DNA from 4 places in the Neobacillus sp. SAB-20_R2A genome. Region 1 is predicted to be linked to each of the others. Evidence: riboswitches for the same ligand, from Rfam matches in the RefSeq annotation. Region 1 holds a riboswitch; each other region holds the start of a gene.

Region 1 (6,146 bases):
AGGTGTCGTCATTCTTTCGCAGTGAAAATAAAACCCCCGGTAAAATACCGGCTGCCCCGGCCGTTGGCGTCGCCACAATCACGCCCATCCGTGCATTGCTTTCAGATGTTGCCATCGAGAACGTCATTGCATCGTTAATATATGGACCTGATAAGCCCTTCCCGTTATTTACATATTCGCTCATCTTGACGGCATCACCGCCGGAAATACCGCTTGGTGCCGGGGAAGCATCTTCTACACCGGTCTCCACTGCTTGCTTCATTTTAATTAACCGCTCTGCCATCATATCGATGATCGTCTCTTTGTCACGGCCTGATTTTTCCATTTCCACCATCAGCATCATTTCGCCAACTGTTTTCCGTTCACGGTTACAAAGTTCAATAAGCTCGTTCATTGACCGAAAATCCATCATACACCCTCCAAGATTGCTTCATGAAAAGGATTGGAACGAAATTTTGCTGCGATTTCTGAAAAATCATCACTTGTGCTTAATCGAATATCAACTATTTCATCATCAATCATAAAGATTTTTGATAAACCGCCGCCTAATGATACACCGCCTACTTTAACAAAATGGCCCGCACGTCTTGCCCTAATAACAGTTGTATTGGGATGATCGTAATAAGGGCAGCGATCTTCAAATTTAAATTCATAGTGAAGCCCGTATCGTTTGGTTAATTCAACCGCATATCTAATTCTGGTATCATCTGTATTCATCCCAAGCAGGCCGCCAAGAAGCGCTTTATCCGTTCCGTGTCCCTGGTATGTTTCGGAGAACGAATCATAGAAAGTAATATCCGCCCTTTGCGGGGACCCTCCAAGCAACTCATAAACAAATTTCCCAATTGATACAACACCGGCTGTATGGGAACTCGATGGCCCAACCATAATCGGGCCGATGATGTCAAAACAGCTTTGATACTCCATTAAGCTACCCCTTTCTTACACAGTGATTGGCTGTTGAAATAATGGAAATCTCCCGCAAATTGCTTTTGTTGTCTTTCTCCCCTGTTCGATTACGGCTAAATCCCCTTTGCTCTTAAGAACGGCTGCGATCACTTTTGCGATTTGCACCATTTCCTCTTGTTTCATTCCACGTGTTGTTAACGCGGCTGTTCCCATGCGGATTCCGCTTGTCACAAACGGGCTTTTCGGGTCGTATGGAATGGTGTTTTTATTAACTGTAATCCCGACTTCTTCAAGCAATTTCTCTGCTTCTTTTCCTGTTAAATCCCATGGACGCACATCGAGGAGCACAATATGATTATCAGTCCCGCCGGATACAAGCGCTGCCCCTTCCTGCTTAAGCGCCTCTCCCAGTGCAGCTGAATTTTCAATAATTTGTTTGGCATATTCCTTAAAGCTTGGCTGCAATGCTTCATTGAAAGCAACTGCCTTAGCGGCAATAATATGCATAAGCGGCCCGCCCTGAGTTCCCGGAAAAACAGCTTTATTTATTTGTTTGATTATTTCTTCATCGTTTGTTAAAATCACTCCGCCTCGTGGGCCGCGCAATGTTTTATGAGTGGTGCTGGTCACAACATCCGCATATGGAACGGGAGAAGGATGGAGACCTGCAGCAACAAGTCCGGCAATATGTGCCATATCAACCATCAGTTTTGCGCCAACCTGATCGGCGATTTGTCTAAATCTCGCAAAATCAATCACTCTCGGATAGGCGCTTGTACCGCCGATAATTAATTTTGGTTGTTCTCTTTTCGCAACTTCTTCCAGCTCATCGTAATCAATCAGGTGATTGTCTTCTCTTACCCCATAAGAAACAACATCGAACCATTTTCCTGACATTGCTACCGGACTGCCGTGAGTTAAATGGCCGCCGTGCGATAAATTCATCCCCATAATCTTATCGCCTGGTTGAAGCAGGGCAAAAAATACAGCAGTATTGGCCTGTGCACCGGAATGTGGCTGGACATTGGCAAATTTGGCGCCGAATAATTTAGTTAACCGTTCAATCGCTGCCTGTTCTGCGACATCCACAAATTCACAGCCGCCATAATAGCGCTTACCTGGATAACCCTCGGCATACTTATTCGTCATCACACTTCCCATTGCTTCTAAAACATCCGGGCTGACAAAGTTTTCGGATGCAATTAATTCCAAGGTATGAAGCTGGCGATTTTTCTCACTTTCAATTGCCTCAAAAATTGTTGAATCGTTTTGTTGTAAACTCATTGACAATTCCTCCATTTTTCCATAATTGCTTTAAAAAAAACAAAAAAGGACAGAAAAGGGGTGTAAAATCATCCCTTCTCTGTCCTTTTACCTGAGAGTTAAACTCCAACATTTGGAGCTTTCTCCTTTGGTGGCATTTTCAAATACGCTCTCCAGAGGTGCGTCCTGTTATGGTTCTTTTACCTGAGAGATTGGTTCCAAGGGTTTTTTTGGAACTTGCTCCTTCGGTGGTAGATGTAGATATTACACTCTCCCACAACAATCATCCGCCCTATTCAATTTTATTATTTTCAGAATAATCATTCTGTTTGTAATTGTCAATGCTTTTTTAAATAAGTTTGGTTATTACAAATAAGTAGGATTTGCCTCTACATTTTTGAAGTAAACCACTTCGCCATCACTTTCACCATCGAAAATAACCGTTGTATTAGGGGAGAAGACTAATACGTCCCCTACTTCTGCCACATATTTGTTTCCTTCTACATCGCGGACAACCATTTTACCTTTGGTCACAACTTTAATTTCGATAAACGTAAATTCTGCAGAATAATCAACCGAAGGCTGGAGTGCATAGTAACCCATTGTTAATACTTGTTTTTTATCTGTAATCGGCACATCAAGGATTTGTCCCTTTAACTCAGGTGTTCCCCGCAATACGCTTAATTCATTTAATTTATAGGTTCCTGCTTTAATTAATTGAATGCCCGGTTTTGCATCTAAATAAGTTAATTGGCTTTGGGTTAATGTTTTTTCGCTCATTTTTGCACCTCTAAATTTATTATTTTTTTAATCGTTCTAGGATAATGGCAATTTAATAATCTATTAGATCTTTGCTTTCTGTTTTAAAGCAGGGCGATTGATAGAGAAAAGAGAAATATCATGTTCGGTTTTGCCAGTTGTCACTAGTTGGCTTAGCGTTTCACCAACAACACTTGAGAATTTAAATCCATGGCCGGAGAAGCCTGCTGCGATTGCCACATTGGAGTACTGTGGATGCAAATCAATCACAAAATGCTCATCAGGTGTTTTTGTGTACATGCACACTGCCCCTCTTTTAAGAGTTCCAGTAGCACCCGGCATGTATTCTTCTAGAAATCTGCGAATATTTCCTTCATCCTCCGTATAGATCCCAAATTCACGATTAATTGTATCCGGGTCGATTTTTTGACCGAAAGTATGGTATCCTATTTTCAAACCGCAGCCGCTGAAGCTTGGGAACCCGTAATAGATGCCTGTCGGTACTTCAACCATGAAGGCCGGGAAACCATGGGTATTGCTATACTGTGATTCTTCGCATTCGAAGAACCCAACAACTTGGCGGTAAGGCTGTAATGGAATATCAATATTTAATTTTGATAGAAGTTTGCTGTTCCAAGCCCCCATGCTCAAAATCAACTTACTGCCGGTAAAGGAACCAAATTCAGTTTGGATTTTGACAGAGTCCTCGGAAATCTCAAAATCCTCAACCCTTGTATGTGTTAACACTTTTGCACCATTTGCTTCAGCTAGCTCGCGATAGGCGCGAATGCAATTTTCACTGAATAAGACGCCGGAGTTTTTTTCATAGATTGCGTTAAAGTTTTCAGGGACGGTTACACCCGGCCAGCGCTGATGAATTTCTTCGCCTTCTAGTAAATCAACATCCAACCCATGAATGCTGGCAGCTTCTATCGTTTCAGCAACGAAGTCAGATTCACCCTTAGGTCCAAATACTAAAACACCGGTTTTTGTAAAAATCTTATGATGTGTTTCTCTCTCAAGTTCATACCATAACTCTTGGGCTCTTAAGGCAAACGGTACATACTCACGTCCTTCACCATAGGCATGGCGGATAATCCGAGTGTCACCGTGATGGCTGCCATTCGTATGAGGCGGATCAAATGCATCTACCAATAATGTTTTCACACCTTGTTTGGCCAGGTAATAACCTGCTGCCATTCCCATCGATCCTGCGCCAACTACAATTACATCAAAGTCTTTTTTGCTCATCGTTTCTGCTCTCCTTTTTCAATAATTTAAATTTTCTTAATTCTTTAATAACATCTTACGACCTTTCTGCCATCAAGTAAAATGATTAAAAGAGATACTATCTATCTCTATTAGAAATATTATCTCTATTAGCAATGTGGTAATAGGAATAACAAATTAATACGGGGGAATAGCCATGGAAATTAAGGATTTGCGGATTTTTCAAAAGGTAGCTGAATTCGGAAGCATTTCAAAGGCCGCCAAAAGCTTAAATTATGTTCAATCCTATGTAACCGTAAGGATCAGGCAGCTGGAGGAAGAACTTCAAACCGAGTTATTTCACCGCTCAAGCCGCGGCATGGTTATCAATTCGGAAGGGAAAAAACTATTGTTTTATGCTCAAAAAATTATTTCCATGGTCGATGAGATGTTAAAAGTGGTTCAAGACTCGGATAACCCGGTTGGCACCCTTGAAATAGGCACTGTTGAGACATTATACAAACTTCCACTGATTCTATCTGCCTATCACAAGAAATATCCCAACATTGACTTGTCTCTTGTAAGTGGTGTAACAGAGGATCTTGTCGAGGATATTCTCAGCTATAAACTGGACGGAGCATTTGTGACAGGAAATTTTAATCATCCACAAATTGCTCAATATGAAGTCTTTGAAGAGGAGTTGGTTTTAATCTCCAACCAGGAAGAGGTTCCTTTTGAGGAATTAAAAAACAAGCCGCTCCTTGTTTTCAAACAAGGGTGCAGCTACCGTTCAAAATTGGAGGGCTGGGTCCGCGATGAGGGAAGAATCAATGCAAAAATCATGGAATTTGGCACATGGGAGACGATTTTGGGCAGTGTAATAGCCGGTTTGGGGATTACAATTATCCCAAAATCTACGGTTAGTCTCTTGGAGGCAGATGGGGTTGTTCGAATCTATCATATTCCCGAAAAATACTCCAAAATCACAACGGTTTTTATTCGCCGGGCAGATTCATTCCTGACAAATACAATGCAGAAATTTATCGAAACAATCCAAAATGTTAGTGATCAAGAAAAAAAGGTAGAAGTATAAATATAGTCGTGAGCGTAATCCCCCTGCATAATGGAAGAGGGATTACGCTAGTTTACAAGATATAGAGTGTTCAGCTAAAATTTTTTTCCGATTCGATTGTTCTTGATGATGAATCATAATTTTTATATCCTGGAATTCACTTTTTCCACATATACCGCAAATCGATTCTTTCGAATAGAGCGTTCTGCAATGAATGCAATATTTTTTTTCCAATCTGGCCACTCTCCTATTCTGAATTTTGAAGATGGATATTTTCCTTAAATAGAAAGGCTTCTGGCTAATTCGTAAATAGAAAGATCAATCTTGTGTCGGTCTTTTTCAATTTCCGTAAAGGTTGTATGGGTTAGTTGGCCATTTTTCACCCCTACCATTACACCTTTTTTCCCCTCTATGATTAAATCAACGGCTAGTGCCCCCATTTGGCTGCTCATCATTCGATCATAGGCGCTTGGAGAACCCCCTCGTTGAATATGCCCTAGTATGGTAACCTTTGTTTCAAATCCGGTTTTTTCTTGAATCTCTTTCCCCATTTGCAGCCCTTTGCCAACACCCTCTGCCACTACAATAATGCTGTGTCTTTTTCCGCGCTGATGCCCCTGCTTAATCCGATCAATCACATCTTCCAAATCATAGTCGGCTTCTGGGATAATGATAGACTCCGCCCCGCCGCACACACCTGCCCATAAGGCAATATCCCCTGCACCTCGGCCCATCACCTCAATGACATACGTGCGTTCATGGGAAAATGCTGTATCGCGAATTTTATCGATTGCTTGAACAGCTGTATTTACGGCCGTATCGAATCCAATCGAATAGTCTGTCCCTGCGATATCATTATCAATCGAGCCCGGAATACCAACCGTCGGGAAGCCTAACTCTGTTAATTTTCTTGCACCCCTGAAAGAACCATCCC
Region 2 (6,146 bases), 2.1 Mb from region 1:
TTGCTGCTTCAGCAAGTGCGGTACCGCCGTCATACATCGAGGAGTTAGCCACATCCATTCCTGTTAATTCACAAATCATTGTTTGGAATTCAAAAATCGCCTGCAGTTCCCCTTGGGAGATCTCCGGTTGGTAAGGTGTATAGGCTGTGTAGAACTCTGATCTTGAAATGACATGGTCAACGATAACCGGCATATAGTGGTCATAAACTCCGGCACCTAAGAAAGACACATTCGATTTTAAATCAGCATTCCGGCTTGCTAACTGAAAAAGTTCTTTCATCAAAGCTGTTTCTGATTTTGCCGGTTTAATATTGTATTCACCTTTAAATCGTACTTTTTCAGGAATATCACTGAATAGTTCATCGACAGTGGAAACGCCAATTGTCTCCAGCATTGCCTGCTTATCTTGTTCAGTCATGGGTAAATAGCGATGTTTCATAAACCTTGCTCCCTTCTGCTATTTCTTTTCTCTTTTATAAAAAGGTGTAGGAACCACTTTCGCTTTTAAACGTTTGCCGCGAATTTCAACTTCCACTTCGGTATCGAGTCCTGCATGTTCGGAAGAAATGAGGGCAAGACCGATGTTTTTCTTTAAGGTTGGGGACTGTGTACCGGTGGTAACTTCACCAATTAGCGCTTCCCCTTTGTAAACTGGATAGCCGTGTCGCGGAATTCCCCGGTCAACCATCTCAACCCCAACAAGCTTCCGGGACAAACCTGCTTCCTTTTGCTTCACGAGAGCTTCTTTTCCAATAAAATCAGCCTCTTTATTCAATTTCACCGCAAAGCCAATTCCTGCCTCAAGCGGGGAGATTTCCGGTGATAATTCCTGGCCGTAAAGCGCTAAGTTTGCTTCAAAACGAAGTGTGTCGCGTGCACCTAGGCCGCAAGGAATAACTCCCTCGTCTTTTCCGGCTTCCAGAATGGCAGTCCAAAGTTCGACGACATCACCGGCATCACAATATACTTCAAAGCCGTCTTCCCCTGTATAACCAGTTCTAGATACAAGTGCTTTTTTCCCATTTAAAACAACTTCCTGCTGGAATTTGAAAAAGCCAATTTGACTTAAATCCGTCTCTGAAGCAAGCTTCTGTAATACCTTTTCAGCAAGAGGGCCTTGAAGCGCAAGCTGTGCCATTGTTTCAGACAAGTTTTCGATTGTAACATCGCCTACAAGATGCTTCTCCAGCCAGTTGTAGTCCTTTTCAATATTCGATGCGTTGACAACAAGTAAATAGTGATTATCTTCAACCTTGTAAACAAGCAGGTCGTCAATAGTTCCGCCGTTTTCATAGCACATCGCAGTATATTGTGCACCGCCGTCTTTCACTTTTGAAATGTCATTTGTCATCAATTTTTGTAAATAGTTAAGGCTGTCTGGGCCCTTTACCTCAACTTCGCCCATATGGGATACATCGAATAAACCGGCTTTCGTGCGGACAGCTTCATGCTCATCCTTGATGCTTGAAAACTGGACAGGCAACTCCCAGCCGCCAAAATCGATGGTTTTTCCGCCGTATTCCTTGTAAACTTCGAACAGCGGAGTGCGTTTTAATTCCGTCATCATAAATCCCCCTTCATTTACTACATGTTCATTATTTGTAAAAATGAATTATTGCCAATTAACAAAAATAGGAAAACTCCTTGCCATTTTCCTAAAAACAACAAAAAGGTGCAAAAAAGGACAGAAACCTCCCTTTACCAATAAAGAAGGTCTCTGTCCTTGCACCTGAAAGTTTACCTAAATCGGCTGTCCCCTTTGGTGGCTGGTATCATCCAGCACTCTCCAGAGCTGCGTCCAACAAGAGTTCTTTTGCCTGAGAGATTCACATAAGCTGCTTGCTCCTTCGGCGCTACAAAAAGTAGTCTCTCCCCTTGTTTTCATTCGCACTTATAATATTTTTTTCCAATTTGGTCATACTAATTATACTTAAAAAATAGATTACCTTATTTAAATATTTGAAACTTTCAAAGCTATTATCATCCTACCATTAAAACAACATATCGGGCAATAACAATTTATCGAAAAAAAGGAGCTGAAACGGATGAATGTCGAAATGGAATTTGATTCCTCCTGGCAGGATGATTTTTTACATAAAATTGATCATGATGGACCTTGGGGGAATTGGGAGCTTTTTAAATTGGCCATCGATATTGAAAAACACTTGGTGGTCCCGGAATTCGAAGGCCTGCAGGCCCCAAAGCATCTGCCAAATTTGACGCCTCTCCCTCATCAGCTTGAAACAGCCAAGCAGGTGGTTGAAAACATGAACGGAAAGGCCATCCTTGCGGATGAAGTGGGTCTCGGAAAGACTATCGAGGCGGGGTTAATTTTAAAAGAATACATGATTCGCGGATTAGTGAAAAAAGTGTTAATCCTTGTTCCCGCCTCCTTAGTCACCCAGTGGGCACAGGAATTAAATAGCAAATTTTATATACCAGCTGTCACTCAAAGAAAAAGCTATGTTTGGGAACAATGTGATGTCGTTGTTTCCTCCATCGATACAGCGAAACGAAATCCGCATCGGGAGATCATTTACAAGCAAGATTATGACCTCATCATTATCGATGAAGCCCATAAATTAAAAAATAATAAAACCAAAAACTACGAATTTGTTCAAAACTTAAAAAAGAAGTTTTGTTTATTGCTGACGGCAACGCCTATTCAAAACAGGATTGAGGAGATTTTTAACCTCGTATCCCTATTAAAGCCTGGTCACTTAGGGAATGAAACTGTCTTTTACGAAAAATATAAACGTGATTCCCGTTCCTTAAATGATGACCAGCATCTAAAAGAGCTAGTCAATAAAGTCATGATCCGCAACCGCCGTGCCGATACAGGAATCGAATGGACGAAACGGCATGTGGAGACGATTCCGATTGAATTTACAAAATCGGAACGCGACCTGTATGACTCCATCTTAGAGCTTAAAAATGAGGGAGACTGGGTTCAAACGAGCAGTTTTTCTGTGATGACTTTGCAGCGTGAAGCATGCTCAAGCCGCGAGGCCGTTTTCTATACCTTAAAAAACATGCTTCTTAAAAAGGAAAACCCAACCCAGGCCTATCAAGAACAAATCAACTTTTTAATTAAAAAGGTCGAGACCGTCGAGCAAAATTCCAAGGCAGTAAAAGCCCTTGAATTAATTCAGAAAATAAATGATAAAGTGATTATTTTTACGGAATACCGGGCTACCCAATTATATTTACAGTGGTACTTAAAGCAGCACGGAATTTCCTCCGTTCCTTTCCGCGGCGGTTTCAAGCGCGGGAAAAAGGACTGGATGCGCGAGTTGTTCCAAAAGCACGCCCAGGTGCTGATTGCCACTGAAGCGGGCGGGGAAGGGATTAACCTACAATTTTGCAACCACATTATCAATTTTGATCTGCCGTGGAACCCGATGAGACTGGAGCAGCGAATCGGAAGGATTCACCGCCTCGGTCAGGAAAAAGATGTCATGATTTATAATTTTGCCATCAAAGATACGGTGGAAGAGCATATTTTAAAGCTTTTATACGAAAAGATTGATTTATTTGAAAGAGTCATCGGAGAACTTGATGATATTCTAACAAAACTAGAATTCGGAAATATTGAAGATCATATAATGGATATCTTTGGCGACTCCTGCTCTGAAGGGGAAATGCGGATTAAAATGGAGAATTTATCTTCAATGATTGAATTTGCACAAAATATGAAAAAAGGAGAATCACATGCAGCAGCAGGAAATTCATAAGTTTCTTTTAAATTATTTTATGGCAAATGAATGTCCCATTGTCACTAATCACCCTGGATACTTAGATGTCCAACTAACAATTGAAATGGATAAGGAACTAATGAATCGGCCCTTTTACTGGCATTATTTAGAGAAAACTGGCGGAATACCAAATCCAATGAGATTGACCCTCATCACCAACCAAAAGGCAGCACCTGAAAATCTCAAGGGGGAAACCATCCACTTTGGTTCGCCCCGCCTGCATCAAATTTTTGAGTCTACAAAAAATTTAGCCAGATATATAAGGCTTTATGAAAATCACGGCAACTCCGCCGTCCAGACTCCCTTGCTGCCATGGCTGTGCATGAATGTAAAAATCTCCTATCAATGTGACCGTAAACGCGATATTTTTAAATCAATCGGCCTTCAGCTTATTAACGGGAAAATGGTGGAGGATTTTCATAATTACCTGCTTAAAATTTCGTTAACGCCGAAAATCCCTGATTACTCGTTTACATTATCACCACTGGTTAAACCCAAAAGCGGAATGGTTAGAATTGAAAATTATTTAAAATCAGTCATTGAAAATGATGACCATACCTGGGCCGATGAAGCAAAGATACGCTGGGAGAAGGATTTAGAACTGCTGAATCATTTTTACGAGGACATTGAAGATGAAAACGAAAGCTATGAGACAGAAAAACAGGCTCTCAAGGATCAATATGAGCCGCGAATTCACATTTCCTTTATCAATGGCGGGCTGTTTTACTTAACAGAAAAAGCAATATAAAAAGAACCCCCCAAGCCGTGAAATTATGCTTGGGGGTTACTTTTAAAGTCCACTGTCTTTCATTTTCCGTCTCTTAACCTCTGAATACACAATATAGGGAAGGATGCCAAACCAGCGATACCAGAAGGATGCTTTGGTCTGTTTTCGCTCGAGGCGCTGACGTTTTCGTTCGTCTTTCGGCTGGTCCGCATATTTGACAATTGTTTGTGTCATATATTTTACATAATCATTCGTTTTCATGTACACACCTGCCTTTAACTTACATTACAAGTATGTCCAAGGTTTATCCTTTCAAATCAATAAGTAATCCATTTCATTAGCTTTTTTGACCTCGTGTCAAAATATCCTTTCCCGTTTACCAATTCTCCCGACTGAAGCCTGAGTGTAAAGGAAACTCTTTGGACATATCCCGACGGGGGATCGGCGAGAAAATCCATATTCCCCTTCTGATACCCAAACGTTCCTTTAGACGGGATTGTTCCTGACACCTGAGCCTGAGTTTCAAATTTTTTTACCGATGACAAGAAATAATACTCTTCCTGCAAAATAACGGTTGATTCGTGCGCTAGCTTTCTCTCCGACAGAAGCTTTTCCACCTCCATTGAAAAAAACAGCAGAAAAATGATCAACAGACATAATGTAAGGGGATAAGTGAAGCCTTTTTGGCTATTTTTCATGTGCTCTTATTCCAATCAATTAAAGAATAGGCGGTAACAGAATACTCTATTCCTTTTAAATCCTTTACCGTTACCTTTACGGCATTATTCACCAAAGCAAACGAATGCTGTGAAACATTCTGCAGGATAATTTCATGCCCCGTCGAGTTAACCCGTCTTCTTAAATTGCTGCCGTAAATTTCATAATAAATGGTTTCTCCGTCTTTTGTTAGGATCAGCCGATTGGAAACTACCTCTGCCTTGGTCGACCAGCGGATTTCTTTTTTTATTTGGCTGCAGAAAACCTCCCATTCCATTGCCTGAATACTAGCTTGATTCTCCTTATTGTCAAGAATAAGTTGAAAGAGAGGTGTCATATAAAAAACAATAATTGAAAGAATTACCAACGAAAACATTACCTCAATGAGCGTAAAACCTTTTTCATTCGAGACTGCCACAGATTTCATTTTCCAAATGTAAGGGCGTTTTTTCAACTTTAACGCAAACCTCCTTTTGCCCGAAGGAGTCCTTCCAAGTAATTTGATAACCAATCTCATTTTGTACCAATGTATAATTGGCAAATGTCCGATTATCAATTAATTTTGCCTCCAGTTCCTCATACATGATCTGCCTCATCTTTTTCTCAATCTGCAAATTTACGGATTGCTTTCTTAAATCCGTGACCGACGGAATGAAAACCAAACAAATCAAAAACATAGCCGATAAGGACAACAGTAATTCTAATAAAAAGAACCCTTTATTGTTCTGTAACATAAAACCGGCCTTTTCCAATTAAAATGGTCATTCGATAAGTCTTCTTCTCAGTTTCTATGAAGAAAGAACCAAATTTATTTACATTTCCATCAGGCTGAAATTTGAAATATAAGGGCATCGAACCTTCGATGATATGAAAACTTGAGGAGTAAGTTCTGTCGAGCAGATGCGGCTGGTCAGAGCGCAAAACAAGCGAGTATTTTGATTCGTTAG
Region 3 (6,146 bases), 590 kb from region 1:
TTGATAATATCGTTATGATCGTGCAGGATAAATCTAACTTTTATCTAGTATGTCTGCTGATAACCATGCTTTTGAGATTATTCTCAGGACTGACCAAAGAATTGTATTTAAAAACATCCCTTTTAAAAGAGCAGCAGTCTGAATTATTAAACGTAAATACGATTCTTACGGATACAAATCAAAAGTATCAACAAACCTTAGAGCATGTTATGTCTCTTTACCATCTTATGGAGAACTTTAATTCCAAGATGAGTATTGAAAAGTTAGTGAAAGAAATAACAATTGCTTTAATGAAATGTACAGAAAGGGATGAAGTGTTCCTTTGGATTACAGATATTAACCAGCAGAATAGCTACATTGGAAATTTGACCAATAATCCACGATTAGAAAATGACCTCATCGACAATTGGCAAAATATTCGCATGAAAAGGAAGGCGTTTACCTGCAAGCTTAATAAGGATACCTATCAAATGAAAATTATTAGAAGCGCGAATAATGTTGGGATTATAGGAATAAAGGACGCTAATGGAAATAATGAGGAGAACACATTTCTTTTAAATCGCCCCTTTGAGTATTTGGCGGAATTAAGCGAAATCATGTTTGAAAAGCTACATATGGACCAGATGATGGATCAAATGATTATCATTGAAGAGCAGAATCGGATCGCTAATGAAATACATGACAGTGTTTCGCAAAGATTATTTGGTATTGTTTGTGCCATGCATAGCTTACAGGTAAAGGGCCAAAGCTTGAACAGGGATGAATTGAATCAAGAGTTTAAATTCCTTTCACAGTCTGCAAATACAACTATTAAAGAACTAAGGTCAGCGATCTATCGGTTAAGTTCGGTAAAGAAAGGAGAGAGGCCATTTCTTGTTCGTCTAAAAAAGTATTTGGACGAATATGCCCGTTTAAATGACATATGGATAAACTATCAAGTTTCTGGAGATGAATCATTAATTTCAGAAAGTTTAAAGCAGGCCCTTTATCGAATAATCTGTGAGGCTTGTGGAAATGCGGTTCGCCATGGGGAGTGCAATGGTATTGAATTAAAATTATCCTTATTGGATGAGAAAACAGTATTAGTTATCCAGGATGATGGTAAAGGGATTAATGTAACCCTTGATACAGATACAGATAAGAGAGAAAAAGGAATTGGCCTAATCAATATGAGGAATATAGTTAGCTCATTTACTGGAACAATCTCTATTAATGGGATAAATGGTGAAGGAACAGAGATTCACATAGAAATTCCAAACATTAGAGGGGGAGAGTTTCTGGAGGTGTCTGGGTAGTGAAAGTTGTGATTGTTGATGACCATCCTTTGGTCAGAAAAGGGCTAACCTCTATACTTGCTTTAGATGAAACAATGGAGGTTCTTGGAGAAGCAACGAATAGCAGGGAGGCAATGGAACTTTTTAATTCGTTAAAGCCTGATCTTGCTTTAGTGGACCTTCGTTTAGCAAATGAATCAGGGTTAGATTTAATCACGAAAGCAATGAAGCAAGGAATTGAATGTAAATTCGTTGTATTAACATCATCCATAGAAGAAAAAGACTTTATCCGGGCAAAAGAAACAGGAGTAGATGGATACGTTTTAAAAGAAGCATTCCCTGAAGAACTGATACATGCACTAAAAGTTGTGGGTAAAGGCCGGAAATACTATGACCCAGGAGTTTTGGATTTGGCTATGAGATCAGGCGAAGCTGTTGATAATGGAGAACTCGAACAGTTAACCCCGAAAGAAAGGGAAGTTTTAATTGAACTAGGCAAGGGGCACTCAAATAAAGAAATCTCAAAGACCTTGTTTATTACTGAATACACTGTTAAAAAACATGTAAGTCAAATACTGGCTAAACTTGGGCTTGTAGATCGGACACAAGCAGCATTATATGCCAATGCAAAAGGTTTGGTAACTTATATAGCTCACCCGAGTGGCTAAAAAAAGAGGTTGAAACTTAAACATTTCAACCTCTTTTTCTTATTTTACTTATTCTGCATCCATAAATGGATAAGCAACCTCTGCAGTTGGTGCAAAGTTTTCTTTGATGACACGAGGACTTGTCCAGCGGATCATGTTAAATACAGAACCTGCTTTATCGTTTGTACCAGATCCACGAGAACCGCCAAATGGCTGTTGATTAATCATCGCACCAGTTGGTTTATCATTGATATAGAAGTTTCCAGCTGCGCCGGATAAGCGGTTTTCTAAGTGAACAATGGCCCCGCGATCTTGGGCAAAGATCGAACCTGTTAAGGCATACATAGAAGCTGTATCAACTGCCTCCAATGTTTCCTCTAATTTATCATTTTCGTAAACATAGATTGTTAATACTGGTCCGAAAATTTCTTCTACCATTGTCTTGAAATTTGGATTTGTTGTCACAATGATGGTCGGTTGAACGAAATATCCAACAGAATCATCATAAGTACCGCCAGCAATAATTTCTGCTTCTTCAGAAGCTGCTGCGTAATCGATATAGCTTGTAATTGAATCAAATGCTGCTTTATCAATAACTGCACCCATGAAGTTCCTGAAGTCGCGGACATCCCCAACTTTAAGCTTAGCCGTCTCTGCCACTAAACCGTCTTTCACTTCTTCCCACAAACTTGCCGGGATGTAGGCACGAGAAGCGGCTGAACATTTTTGACCTTGGTATTCAAAAGCACCGCGAACAAGGTTCGCTACTACTTTGTCTGCTTGTGCCGTTTCATGAGCAAATACGAAGTCCTTACCACCTGTTTCCCCAATTAAACGAGGGTAAGATTTATAGCTTGCAATGTTTTCTCCGACTGTTTTCCAAATCGTTTGGAACGTACTTGTGGATCCAGTGAAATGGAATCCAGACATACGAGGGTCTGTTAATACAACTTCTGATACTTGTGAACCACGAGAAGGTACGAAGTTGATGACACCTTTTGGTAATCCTGCTTCTTCTAAAATACGCATAAAGTAATAGTTTGCTAGAATAGAAGTTGTTGCTGGTTTCCAAACGACTACGTTCCCCATCATCGCAGGAGCTGCTGGCAGATTTCCGCCAATGGCTGTGAAGTTAAATGGAGAAATCGCCAATACAAAACCGTCTAATGGACGGTAATCTGTACGATTCCATACATTCTTCATGCTACTTGGCTGAATTTGATAAACCTGATTTGCATAATCAACGCCAAAACGTAAGAAGTCTACTAATTCTTGGGCAGAATCAATTTCAGCTTGAACAGCTGTTTTGGACTGTCCTAACATTGTCGCTGCATTCATGACATCACGGTATGGTCCAGAGATTAAATCAGCAGCTTTTAAGAAAATAGCGGCGCGGTGTTCCCAAGCCATATTAGCCCATGCTTCTTTCGCAGCCATTGCAGCTTCAACAGCATCACGCAGCTCCTTTTCTCCGGCTTGCGAATAGTTTGCTAAAACATGTTGATGATCATGTGGCATAACCACTTGCTTCACTGTTTCTGTCTTTATATTTTCGCCATTAATAATCACAGGAATGTCGATTACGATACTAGATTGGCGTGTTAATTCTGCCTTTAATGTTTCCCGTTCTTTTGTCCCAGGAGCATAAGTATTGCCAGGTTCATTTGCAGGTGTTGGGATTTTGAAAACTCCGTTACTCATTCTTTCACGTTCCTTCCCGTTTATATATTCTGTTCCTTTATAGACAAAGCTACTTATTTCGACAATTATTATAACATACTTTTTCTGTTCTTTGGCTTTCTATTACAACTTAATGAAAGCGAATTCAAATTCTTATCTCTGGGGTTTAAATTAATTCCAGAGAGTCATTAAAATATTTAAGAGTCATTTATTGTTGACAAAGTAATTTAATACTACTAAAATTAAAAATTATTCAACAATATTATCTAAAAAACTTAATAATTAGCAAGCTATGATTGCTATGGATCACACTATAGCAGGAGCAGCTTCTGGAGAGACCGCGGATTCCGCGGCGCCGAAGGGTTCACAATCTCAGGCAAAAGGACAGAAGAGTACTGAATATATATTTGTCATGCTGACAATTGTCAGCTTAATAAGTATTATTTGTTATTCTTATGACCTAAGAGATTGGAGGACATCCAATCTCTTTTTTTATTGGGTTTTTTAAATTTTAAGGGGGAGTCAAGGTTGGCACAGCAAGAATTAAAGAGGAATTTAGCAAATCGGCACGTTCAACTTATCGCAATTGGCGGCACCATTGGTACCGGATTATTCCTGGGGTCGGGTAAAGCCATCCAACTGGCTGGCCCATCCATTATCTTTGCTTATTTAATCGTAGGTATTGCCTGTTTCTTTGTGATGAGGGCGCTGGGGGAACTCCTGCTGTCTAAGGCGGGCTATCAGTCTTTTACTGACATTGCCGAAGATTACCTTGGACCGCGAGTTGCGTTTGTAACGGGATGGACCTATTGGTTTTGCTGGATTATGACCGCTATGGCTGATGTGATTGCTGTTGGTGTATATGTACGATATTGGTTTGATATCCCACAGTGGATACCTGCAATTGTCTGTTTGGTTGTCTTATTGGGCCTCAATCTATTAACGGTAAAGCTTTTTGGAGAATTGGAGTTCTGGTTTGCCTTAATAAAGGTCATTACCATTCTTGCCTTAATCGGAATTGGGATCATTTTGCTAGTGATGGGATTCAAGACAGATGCAGGGGCGGTCTCTATTAAAAATCTTTGGGAACATGGCGGCCTTTTTCCAAATGGAATGACAGGCTTCTTGCTTTCATTCCAAATGGTCGTTTTTGCATTCGTTGGTGTGGAATTAGTGGGTGTATCGGCAGCGGAAACAGCCAATCCGGAAAAAAATATCCCATCGGCCATTAATAAAATTCCTTTACGGATTTTATTTTTCTACGTTGGCGCATTGATCGTTCTTCTATGTATTAATCCATGGACGGAACTGAATGCAGCTGAAAGTCCGTTTGTCAAAACGTTTAGTTTAGTCGGGATTCCGATTGCTGCAGGAATTATTAATTTTGTCGTTCTAACTTCAGCCGCTTCTGCTTGTAACAGTGGGATGTTTTCAACAAGCCGGATTTTATATAATTTAAGCAATAATAGCCAGGGACCAGCCCATTTTGCGAGACTGAATAAAAATCATGTGCCAAGTAATGCATTATTGATTTCGACTCTTGTCCTGACAGGGGGAGCGCTCCTTAGCAAACTTATTCCGGAGCAGGCTTTTGGAATCGTAACAACCATTAGTGCCATTTGTTTTATTTGGGTTTGGGGCGTCATTCTGATCTGTCATGTAAGGTATAAGAAAACTCGTCCGGACTTACAGGCAAAGTCAAAATTTAAAGCACCATTTACACCATTTGTTAATTATGCGGTCCTAACCTTGTTTGCGGCGATTCTCATTATCATGCTGTTCGCCGACGCTACCCGTCCGGCCCTATTGTTGACACCACTATGGTTTATTCTATTATTTGCTTTGTATTCTTATAGAAGGAAAAAAGAGAAAAAATTAAAATTATCAGCATAGAATCAAATTGGGTAAAAGAAATGGAGCCGGTATTGAAACCAGGCTCCATTTTCATGTAACTTAATTTTTCCTAATTAAATAATCCGAACTGTCACCATTCCAGGAATTTGTTTTACTTTTTCCTCTAATCCTGGAATAACATCACCGTTTACTTTATTATCAATGTCAATAATTGTATAGGCATAATCCCCGCGGCTTCTGTTGACCATATCAGCAATGTTTAAATGATAGCTGGATACTGCAGATGTAATCTGTCCAACCATATTTGGAACATTATGATGGAATGCCGCCACGCGCCGCTTACCAGTATAAGGAAGGCTGGTATTTGGGAAATTCACTGAGTTTTTGATATTTCCTGTTTCTAAAAATTCCTTCACCTGACGAGCTGCCATGATTGCACAATTTTCCTCTGATTCATTTGTGGAGGCGCCTAGGTGCGGAATTGGAACGGTATTTTTCATTTTGAGCACATGTTCATTTGGAAAATCGGTAATATACTTTCCAACTTTTCCGCTTTCGAGAGCGGCAGCCATGTCTGTTTCATTGACAAGTTCACCACGGGAGAAGTTTAAAATATGAACATCAGGCTTCATGATGCTGAAGGTTGCTTGGTTAAACATTCCTCTTGTGTCATCGGTTAGCGGTACGTGAA
Region 4 (6,146 bases), 2.5 Mb from region 1:
TTACGTTGGCTCATGTTCTTCATTTATTATATAGAAGAAACACGATCATTATTGTTTGTTGACGTTTTTGTTTGTTTAGTTTTCAAAGAACTATCAATGCTTTTGTCTTTCGTTTTTTCAGAAGCGACAATGACTATCATATCACATTTCTAACAATCTATCAATCATCAATTTTTTTCCAATTGAGATTGACCGGAACACTCTGTTTAAGAGCGACTTTCACATCATAACATCATTGTTATTTTGATGCAACAGAAAGTTTTTTTCAATACATCATGATTTAAAAGCTTACCCAATGTATTTCAGTCACCTGATTGGCGACAGAAATTACAATTTATCTCTTTTTCAGATTGTTATCAACAAGTAATTATTTCCATAACAATTAATAAGCATTAGGTAAAAAAACACTAAACTCGAAAAAGAAAGAGTTTAGTGTTTTATTTTTTCCTATAAATAGTCCACACAATTTCACTAGTTCTAATTAATTTTCTACTATAGGCCCACGATTCACTTCATCCGCTTTATTTATTTTCGTTTTTTGCATTTTATAAATCACAATCAGCAAAATAAACCAAACCGGAGTGACAAATAAAGCAATACGGGTATCCTCTGCCAGTGCAAGTACGACAAGTACGAACGCAAGGAAAGCTAGGATTAAGTAATTAGCAAATGGATAAAACGGCATTTTAAACTTGTTTGCTTTCGCTAAATCCGGTCTTGTTTTACGATATTTTAAATGGGTAATAACAGTAATTCCCCATATAAAGATAAAACACACAGTAGAAACACTAGTGATCAGTGTAAATACTCCTTCAGGCATTATATAGTTTAAAGCAACGCCAATTAAAATAACAACAGTTGAGAAGAACAATGCATTGGAGGGTACTTTACGTACAGTAAGATTAGAAAGTGATTTTGGTGCATTATTATTTTTTGCAAGTGAGTATACCATACGGCTTGTACTAAAGATGGCACTATTACATGCCGAAGCTGCAGATGTGAGAACAACAAAATTGACAATACCTGCTGCTGCTGCGATACCAACTGCCACGAATACTTGGACAAATGGACTTTCGGCTGGTTTGATTGCGTTCCATGGATAGATGCTCATAATGACTAAAAGGGCACCAATGTAGAAAATGATAACACGAATAGGGATATTATTGATTGCTTTTGGAATCACTCTTTCCGGGTCTTCTGTTTCCCCAGCTGTAAGTCCTACAAGTTCAATGCCTACGAACGCAAAGACGACCATTTGGAATGAGAGGATAAAACCATTTATGCCATTCGGGAACATCCCATCATGGCTCCATAGATTCGTAAAACTCGATGGACCTGAATCTGTAGAAAAGCCCTTAAAAATCATAAAAATACCAATTACAATGAGTGCTAGGATGGCGATGACTTTAATTAATGCAAACCAGAATTCCATTTCACCAAATAGTTTTACGGTTGCAAGATTCATCATGAGTAAAAAAACGAGGGCAATTAATCCTGGCATCCACTGTGGCACATGGGGAAACCAATATTGAGTATAAATTCCAACTGCTGTCAAATCCGCCATTGCAATCGTAATCCAGCAAAACCAGTAGGTCCATCCGGTGATAAAGGCAGCCATATTACCAAAATAATCTTGAACAAAATCAACGAAAGAATGATAGTTCAAATTGCTTAAAAGCAGTTCTCCTAATGAGCGCATGATTAAAAAGCAAATGACGCCTGTAATCATATAAGCAAATAAAATCGATGGTCCAGCTAAGTGGATCGACTTTCCCGCCCCGAGAAATAAACCTGTACCGATAGCCCCGCCAATAGCGATTAGCTGCACGTGCCTGTTTTTTAATCCTCTAGCCAATTTTTGTTCCTGCATATCATTTTCCCCTCCTGATGCTGGCAATTTTAATATCCAAAATAGGTTTCATAAATCTGCATAAAAAAGCGCTTTCATTTTTTCTTTTAAATATCCAGCCCCTTTATTTACTTATTCCCATCTTTCTCAACCAAAAAAGGACAGAGAAAAATAGGGGTTCTCCTACTTTTCTCTGTCCTTTTACCTGAGAGTTTGACTCCTTTGGCGGCCCATGGGCTCTCTCCAGAGATGCGTCCTATTATGGTCCTTTTACCTGAGAGATTGATACCTGATTTTTGGAATTTGCTCCTTCGGTGCTAAACGATGCGTTTAGTCTCTCCCATAATATTCATCCGCTAATATGAATTTAATCTCATATTAGTTTATCAAATAAACAATGTCAATCGAATATTCAGAATATATATAATTCAGGAAAAATTCCTTATTATAAAAATAAGATTGATTGCCCAGATATAAGGAGTTTTTTTCCATTGAACACTTCTGCTCTGGCTTATAGTTCAACCCAATCAATCTACGTTTAGTATCTTTTGTAATTGTAGAAGTATAGTGATAAACTCCTTTGAGTCATGGTAAATTTGTTCCTGAGAATGGGCTGTATTGTTTCGTAATTCCTCAATTTTTCTGAAAAATTCCTTGCATTGACTATTTGATTCAAAGCCTAGCAGCTCGACTAATTTTGGCGTTTTCCGAATGATCGTGCCTTTATCAGATAACTGTAAATTGTCCACCAAAGTCAGGGCTTCATTTTTTGCTAACCGCTCTTCCAAAAGCTCTTTTGCTTTGGTTAATCTTGATTCTGTTAACTTATCAGCCCAGCTGCCATCCGGATAAAATTCTTTAATCACTGAACTGATGTACATTTCCAGAAGTGAAACAAAACTAAAAGCCAACATCCTTATTGGCTGCTTTTGCAAATCGGCCACCGTGACGATCCTGGTAACTTTGTTCTTTTCAAGGATAAAGGTGAATTCTCTCTCCTGAAAAATATCCAGCAAATCAATCAAAGAAGTGGAATCTGAGATAAGGTTATCGGCATGAAAATCCTCAACAAACTCACTTATTTTTCCTTCTTTTTTTATATCTTCTCTTTTTACGTATCCAATAAGTTTTCCGCCCTGTTTAACCCCATAAATATCAAAATCGCAATCAAACATTTCCTTTTTAACAGCGACTGCATCATCATCCGCCTCACATGTCTTGATCTCTTCTGAAAGCAATTCCACAGTCAGATTATTTTCATAGATATCTCTTAATTTCCGATAACCTTTTAGGGCATTGGATTTCAACCATGACTCCCCCTTCCTTATAAATGAAGCTTTTATTCTGGACGGTCTTTCAGGCTGTTGTACTTTACAATCGGTCCGAGGTGACTGAACTGCCCGGCTGCCTGCTCCATTAGCAGCTCTGCCTCTCCGTATGTCCCGGCAGGAAGAATGTCCAACTGACGATACCCCATATTACCATAGCAATAGACGAGCAGAAAATCATTCGTTTTCCAAACTTCAAAGCGATACATAAACCAGTGGTTAGGCACAGCCAAATACTGTCCAGATTGAAATGTTTTCACTCCTAGTCGGTGGAAGGCAAACTCTGCATTCACCGTGGTATAGGATTGGCCAGCCTCTAATATGAGCGGCTGATTTTTCGAATATAGGTGTTCCATCCCTTCCAAAGTGGAAAGTCCTGTTTCTTTTTTTGTCGCTACGATGACAGGAGATTGCTTTTTTGTTCTAAATTCATAATAGTCGATGATCTCACTGTCACTCCATTGTACATGGAGATTGGCTTCTTTTAGCAAATTGGCCCACTTCCCGACATCTGCCGGGCTTTCCAATCGCTCACAAGAGAGATAGGTTCCGTTCGGGGTTAAAAAGAAGTCAACGATTTGCAAATACCAGCTGTCACCAAACGTTGGTTTTTCCTTCAGGTGGTCAGGGAGCGACCAATAGTTTTGAATGAAAATGGGCCCCATAATCTCATGAAAGCTGCGTACCGAAATAATCATATCAAAAGAATGCTTAGAAAAATGGTCGAGGAGCTCCATAAAGCCGATTTGATAAAAACTCACGTTTGAGAGCCCTAGTTGTTTGGCCAACTGCCGGGCACACTGGATTCCGTTTTCCGACTGGTCGACTCCGACGATTTCCGTATCAGGAAAAAGCTGTGCATACCAGCATGCCGACAATCCATTATCACACCCGATTTCCAAAATTCTCTTTGGCTTTAATTCCTTTTGCTGGCTTACCCAGGTGAGCAATGATTTGTGAAAGGACATCGTCCACGATTCTGCCCCTAAACTAAATGGCAGGGTTTGATTCTTCACATCATATATGTTCCCTTTTCTTTTGCGGGAAATAAGCGGTTCCAGTTCCTCTGCCAAGACGGAATCTATAGCAGTGACGTGCTTCCAAAAAGCGAGCTTGCTTTTGCATTCTTTGATTCCGAGTGAATTAAAATAGTCGCCAATATTGGGTTTCTTTTGTTTCGTCTCAATTGACATACAATAATCTCCAGTTTATCTAAATTATTACTTAATATTAAGACCAGGTTATAAATGTTTAGTTTTATGATAATCGGTTTTTACGATTTTTTCAAAAGATTTATTAATTCGGTTAAGACATTTCCCACTTCTGGAAACGAAAAACATTATCATTTGCCATTATTTCTGTTATAATTTTGTATGCTTTTTAACTGAGGTTTCATTACAGGAGGATCTCCTATGAATCAATTGTTACAATTAAACACGATATTTATTAGTATAATAATAGAAGCAATTCCTTTTATTGTGATCGGCGCGTTTGTTGCGGCACTGATCGAAGTGTTTGTTTCGGAAAATATGATTGTCCGCATCATGCCGAAAAATAAGATTCTTTCGGTGATAACTGCTAGTTTCGTAGGCGCAATATTTCCAGGCTGTGAATGCGGGATTGTTCCCATTACGAAAAGATTAGTTGAAAAAGGTGTGGCCCTTCCGGCCGCGATTTCGTTTATGCTCACCGGACCGATTATCAATCCGATTGTTCTTTTTTCAACGTATATCGCCTTTGGTAATAGCTGGACGATGGTTTGGTATCGTGCCGGGTTTGCCATCGTGGTTTCGATTTTAGTTGGGATTGTTCTTTCTTTCGTGGTTAAGACAAACCAGTTAAGGCTGAATGCGGATGAACATGTTCATGTCCATGACCATTCGAAACAAAATACGAAGCAAAAATTGGTCAGCGTGATCACTCATACCATCGATGAATTTTTCCACGTCGGGAAGTACTTGGTGATGGGTTCGTTAATCGCTTCAGCGATGCAAACATTTATTCCGACTTCTACGTTAGCGGCACTTGGTCATTCCAAAGTAGCGGGTGTTCTTGTCATGATGGCGCTGGCGTTCATTTTATCAATTTGTTCTGAAGCGGATGCGTTTGTTGCTTCGTCTTTCAGAAACACATTTTCACAAAGTTCAATTGTGACATTCTTGGTGTTTGGTGCGATGGTTGACATCAAGAACCTGCTGATGATGTTCGGGACGTTTAAGCCAAAATTCGTCATCCTGCTTGTTTCGTTAATTTCAGCATTCGTATTTATCGGTTCACTACTACTCTAAAGGAGGGAAGAAAATGTTTCGCGTCGTGATTTTATTATTGTTTACCAACTTGTTTTTCTATTTGCATTTATCAGGAAACATTTCGAAGTATATTAATATGAAGTATTCCTTTCTTTCCTACAGTATGATTTATGCCCTATTCTTCCTAACTATTGTAGAAGGAATCAGATGGTACCTTAAAGAGAAAAAATCAGAGATAGAATTGGAATGTCATGAATGCCATCACGATCATTCACATGACCATAAAAAGCCTTCTTTTGGAAAAAAGCTAAAAAGAACGGTTTCGTATACGATGATTGTCCTTCCAGCTTTGACAGGTGTGTTTTTGCCGGTAGCGACCCTAGATTCACAATTAGTTAATGCCAAAGGATTTAGTTTTCCTACGTTAGAGGACGGGGCCGACCGTTATGGCATGCATCAAATATTAAATCCCGACATGAGTAAATTTATGGGCCAGGATGCATTTACGGATTTAGTCAAAAAGGAATTCAAATCGTATAAAGGAAATGACCATATTACCTTAACAGATGAGGACTATTTAAAAGGTCTGGAAGTCATCTACAACTTTTCCGGGGAATTTGTTGGGAAAACCATGACGATGAAGGGTTTTTCATATAACGGTCCGGGATTAAACGGTAACCAAATCTTTTTATTCCGATTTGGGATTATTCACTGTATTGC

The links. A riboswitch is a leader RNA that binds a small molecule or an ion and turns the genes downstream of it on or off. The one in region 1 is predicted to bind glycine.
Region 2: another riboswitch for glycine. It lies ahead of gcvT (glycine cleavage system aminomethyltransferase GcvT); the one in region 1 lies ahead of glyA (serine hydroxymethyltransferase).
Region 3: another riboswitch for glycine. It lies ahead of V5M37_RS28620 (amino acid permease); the one in region 1 lies ahead of glyA (serine hydroxymethyltransferase).
Region 4: another riboswitch for glycine. It lies ahead of V5M37_RS15005 (amino acid permease); the one in region 1 lies ahead of glyA (serine hydroxymethyltransferase).

The regions. Positions count from the first base shown of each region.
Region 1 covers NZ_CP145895.1:535,128-541,273, reverse strand. Annotated here, with positions in the region: gene sdaAA (L-serine ammonia-lyase, iron-sulfur-dependent, subunit alpha) at 1-409, opposite strand, end outside; gene V5M37_RS02660 (serine dehydratase beta chain) at 409-927, opposite strand; gene glyA (serine hydroxymethyltransferase) at 943-2,193, opposite strand; glycine riboswitch at 2,271-2,351, opposite strand; glycine riboswitch at 2,355-2,459, opposite strand; gene V5M37_RS02650 (hypothetical protein) at 2,539-2,952, opposite strand; gene solA (N-methyl-L-tryptophan oxidase) at 3,016-4,182, opposite strand; gene V5M37_RS02640 (LysR family transcriptional regulator) at 4,358-5,233, shown strand; gene pfkA (6-phosphofructokinase) at 5,491-6,146, opposite strand, start outside.
Region 2 covers NZ_CP145895.1:4,387,808-4,393,953, forward strand. Annotated here, with positions in the region: gene gcvPA (aminomethyl-transferring glycine dehydrogenase subunit GcvPA) at 1-439, opposite strand, end outside; gene gcvT (glycine cleavage system aminomethyltransferase GcvT) at 458-1,564, opposite strand; glycine riboswitch at 1,716-1,792, opposite strand; glycine riboswitch at 1,796-1,885, opposite strand; gene V5M37_RS21495 (DEAD/DEAH box helicase) at 2,046-3,734, shown strand; gene V5M37_RS21500 (YqhG family protein) at 3,712-4,503, shown strand; gene V5M37_RS21505 (YqzE family protein) at 4,546-4,743, opposite strand; gene comGG (competence type IV pilus minor pilin ComGG) at 4,800-5,180, opposite strand; gene comGF (competence type IV pilus minor pilin ComGF) at 5,177-5,653, opposite strand; gene comGE (competence type IV pilus minor pilin ComGE) at 5,601-5,933, opposite strand; gene comGD (competence type IV pilus minor pilin ComGD) at 5,917-6,146, opposite strand, start outside.
Region 3 covers NZ_CP145895.1:5,874,022-5,880,167, reverse strand. Annotated here, with positions in the region: gene V5M37_RS28635 (sensor histidine kinase) at 1-1,295, shown strand, start outside; gene V5M37_RS28630 (response regulator) at 1,295-1,942, shown strand; gene pruA (L-glutamate gamma-semialdehyde dehydrogenase) at 1,991-3,622, opposite strand; glycine riboswitch at 3,921-3,999, shown strand; gene V5M37_RS28620 (amino acid permease) at 4,130-5,494, shown strand; gene V5M37_RS28615 (phosphoglycerate dehydrogenase) at 5,569-6,146, opposite strand, start outside.
Region 4 covers NZ_CP145895.1:3,077,754-3,083,899, forward strand. Annotated here, with positions in the region: gene V5M37_RS15005 (amino acid permease) at 482-1,870, opposite strand; glycine riboswitch at 2,040-2,099, opposite strand; glycine riboswitch at 2,102-2,202, opposite strand; gene V5M37_RS15010 (hypothetical protein) at 2,377-3,156, opposite strand; gene V5M37_RS15015 (methyltransferase domain-containing protein) at 3,189-4,370, opposite strand; gene V5M37_RS15020 (permease) at 4,572-5,465, shown strand; gene V5M37_RS15025 (TIGR03943 family putative permease subunit) at 5,479-6,146, shown strand, end outside.